DNA from 2 places in the Spinactinospora alkalitolerans genome. Region 2 is predicted to be linked to the other one. Evidence: riboswitches for the same ligand, from Rfam matches in the RefSeq annotation. Region 2 holds a riboswitch; the other holds the start of a gene.
The links. Region 2 has a riboswitch for glycine ahead of gcvP (aminomethyl-transferring glycine dehydrogenase). Riboswitches for the same ligand answer to the same signal wherever they lie in the genome.
Positions count from the first base shown of each region.

Region 1: linked by a shared signal. The riboswitch ahead of gcvT (glycine cleavage system aminomethyltransferase GcvT) and the one ahead of gcvP (aminomethyl-transferring glycine dehydrogenase) in region 2 are both predicted to bind glycine.

Region 1 is NZ_JACCCC010000001.1:4,986,808-4,989,000, forward strand. It holds gene HDA32_RS22145 (3-deoxy-7-phosphoheptulonate synthase) at 1-662, shown strand, start outside; glycine riboswitch at 749-849, shown strand; gene gcvT (glycine cleavage system aminomethyltransferase GcvT) at 991-2,115, shown strand.
Region 2 is NZ_JACCCC010000001.1:3,809,677-3,811,869, forward strand. It holds gene gcvP (aminomethyl-transferring glycine dehydrogenase) at 1-1,159, opposite strand, end outside; glycine riboswitch at 1,270-1,357, opposite strand; gene HDA32_RS16920 (MerR family transcriptional regulator) at 1,518-2,129, opposite strand.

The DNA.
Region 1 (2,193 bases), 1.2 Mb from region 2:
CCGCCGGCACCGAGTTCCTCGACCCGATCACCCCGCAGTACATCGCCGACGCCGTGGCCTGGGGCGCCATCGGGGCCCGCACCACCGAGAGCCAGGTGCACCGCCAGCTCGGCAGCGGCCTGAGCATGCCGGTGGGCTTCAAGAACGGCACCGACGGCGACGTCCAGGTCGCGGTCGACGCCTGCGGCGCCTCCGCCGCCTCCCACACCTTCTTCGGCGTCGACCCCCACGGCGCCGGCGCGGTCGTCGTCACCTCCGGCAACCCCGATTGCCACGTCATCCTGCGCGGCGGCCGCTCCGGCCCCAACTTCGACGCCGAGAGCGTCGGCGCGGCGCTGGACGTGGTGGGTTCCGCCGGCCTGCCGCGCCGCCTGATGATCGACGCCAGCCACGCCAACAGCGGCAAGGACCACCGCCGCCAGCCCGGCGTCGCCGAGTCGATCGGCGCCCAGATCGCCGAGGGCCAGACCGGCATCATCGGCGTCATGCTGGAGAGCTTCATCGTCGAGGGCGCGCAGAAGCTCGGCGCCCCGGCCGACCTCACCTACGGCCAGAGCATCACCGACACGTGCATGAGCTGGGAGACCACCGAGGGCGTCCTGCAGGGACTGGCCGAGGCCGTGCGGCGGCGCCGCAAGGCCGTCCAGGCCCCCGCCCGGTAGCGCCCGAGCGGCACCGGGCCGCGCGGCGGTCGAGGTGCGGTCCTGGGCTCGCCCGGGTCGCGCTGCTAGGCTTGGGCACCAGTCGCCGACCCCGTACGGGAGAGTGCCCGCGCAAGCCAGCGCGGGCCGCCGAAGGAGCAATTCCTCCCCAGAGAACCTCTCAGGCGCGCCGGACCGTACGGGCGAGACCACTCTGGAAAGCAGGGGACCGCGTCCCCTCGCCGAAGGTGCAAGCCGCGCCCGCGCGCACGGTGAAGCTCTCAGGCACCGATGACAGAGGGGGAGGACGCCTGTGGAACATCGACGTCCATCCTCATCGGGAGTGCTCATGACAGCGTCTTCCAATTCGCCCGCCGAACCCCGCCGGACCCCGCTGCACGAGGTCCACGAGCGGCTCGGGGCGAACCTGGTCGACTTCGCCGGCTGGCTGATGCCGCTGCGCTACGGCAGCGAGAGCGCGGAGCACCGGGCCGTCCGCGAGACCGCAGGCCTGTTCGACCTGTCCCACATGGGCGAACTCCTGGTCACCGGTCCGCAGGCCGCGGAGTTCCTGGACCGGGCGCTGGTCGGGCACCTGTCCGCGGTCACCGTCGGCCGGGCGCGCTACACGATGATCACCGCCGAGGACGGCGGCGTCCTGGACGACCTGATCGTCTACCGGCTGGCCGAGGAGGAGTACCTCGTCGTCGCCAACGCCGCCAACAGCGACACCGTGTTCGCCGCGCTGACCGAGCGCGCCGCCGGCCTCGACGCCCGGATCGCCGACCGGTCGGCCGAGTACGCGCTGATCGCGCTCCAGGGCCCCAAGGCCGTCGAGATCCTGGCCCCGCTGACCGACGCCGACCTGTCCGGCATCAAGTACTACGCCGGCTACCGGCACACCGTCGCCGGACTGCCGGTGCTGCTCGCCCGCACCGGCTACACCGGTGAGGACGGCTTCGAGATCTTCATCAACCCCGGCACCGGGGCCGCCGCCGTCTGGGAGGCGCTGACCAAGGCCGGCGAGCCGCACGGCCTGCTGCCGGCCGGCCTGTCGGCGCGCGACACGCTGCGCCTGGAGGCCGGCATGCCGCTGTACGGCAACGAGCTGAGCGCCGACGTCACCCCCTACGAGGCCGGCCTGGGCCGCGTCGTCAAGCTGGACAAGCCCGGCGACTTCGTGGGCCGGGAGGCCCTGGCCGCGCGCGCCGAGAGCGGGCCGACCCGCAGACTGGTGGGACTGACCGGCCGCGGTCGGCGCGTTCCCCGGCAGGGATACGCCGTCATGCGCGACGATCAGCGGGTCGGCGTGGTCACCAGCGGTGCGCCCTCCCCGACACTGGGCAGGCCCGTCGCCGTGGCCTACGTCGACGCCGACACCGACACCACCACCGGCTCCTTCGCCGTGGACGTGCGCGGCCGCGCCGAAGCCGTCGACGTGGTGGAACTGCCGTTCTACAAGCGCGGGCGCTGACCGGGGTCCGGCGCCCGCACGGCGGGCGGCGTTTCCCGGCCCCGGGCGGCCCCGCGCAGCGGCGGCGGTCATCGTTGC
Region 2 (2,193 bases):
CCAGACCGCGCAGGCCCTCGGCGATCCGGACGGTGTGGCCGTGCACCCGCTCGGCGATCGCGCGCAGGCCGCGCGGTCCGTGGTACACCGCGTACATGCCGGCCATCACCGCGAGCAGCACCTGGGCGGTGCAGATGTTGCTGGTGGCCTTCTCCCGCCGGATGTGCTGCTCGCGGGTCTGCAGGGCGAGCCGGTAGGCGGGCCTGCCCGCGTTGTCCACCGAAACGCCGACGAGCCGGCCCGGCAACTGGCGCTGCAGGCCCTGGCGCACCGACATGTAGCCGGCGTGCGGGCCGCCGAAGCCCATCGGCACGCCGAAGCGCTGGGTGGAGCCGACGGCGATGTCGGCGCCGAGCTCGCCGGGGCTGCGCAGCACGGTCAGCGCCAGGATGTCGGCGGCGACCACGGCCGTCGCGCCGCGCTCGTGCGCGGCCTCGATGATCGCGCTCGGGTCGCGCACCGCGCCGCCGGCCGCCGGGTACTGCACGAGGACGCCGAACGCGTCGCCCTCGGGCAGCCCTTCGCTGAGGTCGGCCACGACGACGTCGATGCCCAGCGGTTCGGCGCGGGTGCGCAGCACGGCCAGGGTCTGGGGGAAGACGTCGGAGTCGACGATGAAGGTGGAGCCCGCGCTCTTGGTCGCGCGGCGGGCCAGCGTCATCGCCTCGCCGGCCGCGGTGGACTCGTCCAGCAGCGAGGCCCCGCTCACCGGCAGCCCGGTGAGGTCGGCGACCACCGTCTGGAAGTTCAGCAGCGCCTCGAGGCGGCCCTGGGAGATCTCGGGCTGGTAGGGGGTGTAGGCGGTGTACCAGGCCGGGTTCTCCAGGATGTTGCGCAGGATGACCGGCGGGGTGAGGGTGTCGTAGTAGCCCAGCCCGATCATCGAGGTCAGCACCTGGTTGCGGTCGGCCAGCGCGCGCAGTTCGGCCAGTGCACCGACCTCGTCGGCCGCCTCGGGCAGCCGCAGCGGGGCCGCGCCGCCCGGCCCGTTCAGGATGCTCTCCGGCACGGCCGCGGCCATGAGCTCGGCCGTGGAGGCGTAGCCCACCGCCTTGAGCATCTCGGCGCGTTCGGCCGGGTCGGGGCCGATGTGCCGGTCGGCGAAACCGCGCGCCGGCGCGACGGCCGGAGAGGGTTCGTGGGTGCGCTGGTCGGGCATGGAGACCTCCTGGTCGCTGGGCCGGCGAGCGGCTTGCTCCTTGGTCTCCCCCTCTGTCACCTAACGTGCGGTCGCGCCACGGGCGTCACCGCCCGCCGTGCTCCAGAGTGCCTCTCCACACGGTCCTTTTGCCTGAGAGGTTACTGGGGAGTCTTGCCCCGTCGGCGCCCCGCGAAGGGTCTCTCCCGTGTGGTATCAACGGCTGGTTCTCATTGCGTTCTCACTGCATTATCCCGTAACCGGCGCGCCCCCGCGATCGGCGGGCCCCGCTTCCGCGGTGACCCACTGTGACGCGCAGAGGGCACAGGTCACTCTTCGACCGTACTGGATGCGGGGGGTGCGGTGGCGAGAGGGCGGTTCAGCCCGTGCGGCGCTGCCTGCGGCGGCGCGCCAGCTCGTCGGCGGGATGCGGGTCGTCGGGCAGCGGCGCGTCGAGGTGCTCGCCGGGCACTTCGCTCAGCGATCCCTCCAGTTCGCGCCAGACCCGGCCCAGCGCGATGCCGAACACGCCCTGGCCGCTCTGCAGCAGGTCGGCGACCTCGTCGGGCGAGGTGCACTCGTAGACGCTGACGCCGTCGCTCATGAGGGTGACCTGGGCGAGGTCGGAGGCGCCGCGCCGCTGCAGGTGCTGGACCGACGCGCGGATCTGCTGCAGGGAGATCCCGGTGTCGAGGAGCCGCTTGACGACCTTGAGGATCAGGATGTCGCGGAAGCTGTACAGGCGCTGAGCGGCCGAAGCGCCCGAGTCGCGCGCGGGCTCGACGCTGGGCTCGACCAGCCGGGTCCTCGCCCAGTAGTCGAGCTGGCGGTAGGTGATTCCGGCGGCCGCGCACGCTGCGGGACCGCGGTATCCGACGTCCTTTGGCAGCGCCACCACGTCCTCTTCACACAGCAGGCCCTGCTCGCCGGCTCGCCGTATCGCTGAACGCCTGTGGTCGGAGGCTTGCTGCTTGCCGCTCATAACCGCCACGCCGAACCTCCGGCTCCTCGACCCGCGACGGTTCGACAAGGGGAGATAAAAGTTACGCCGCGGG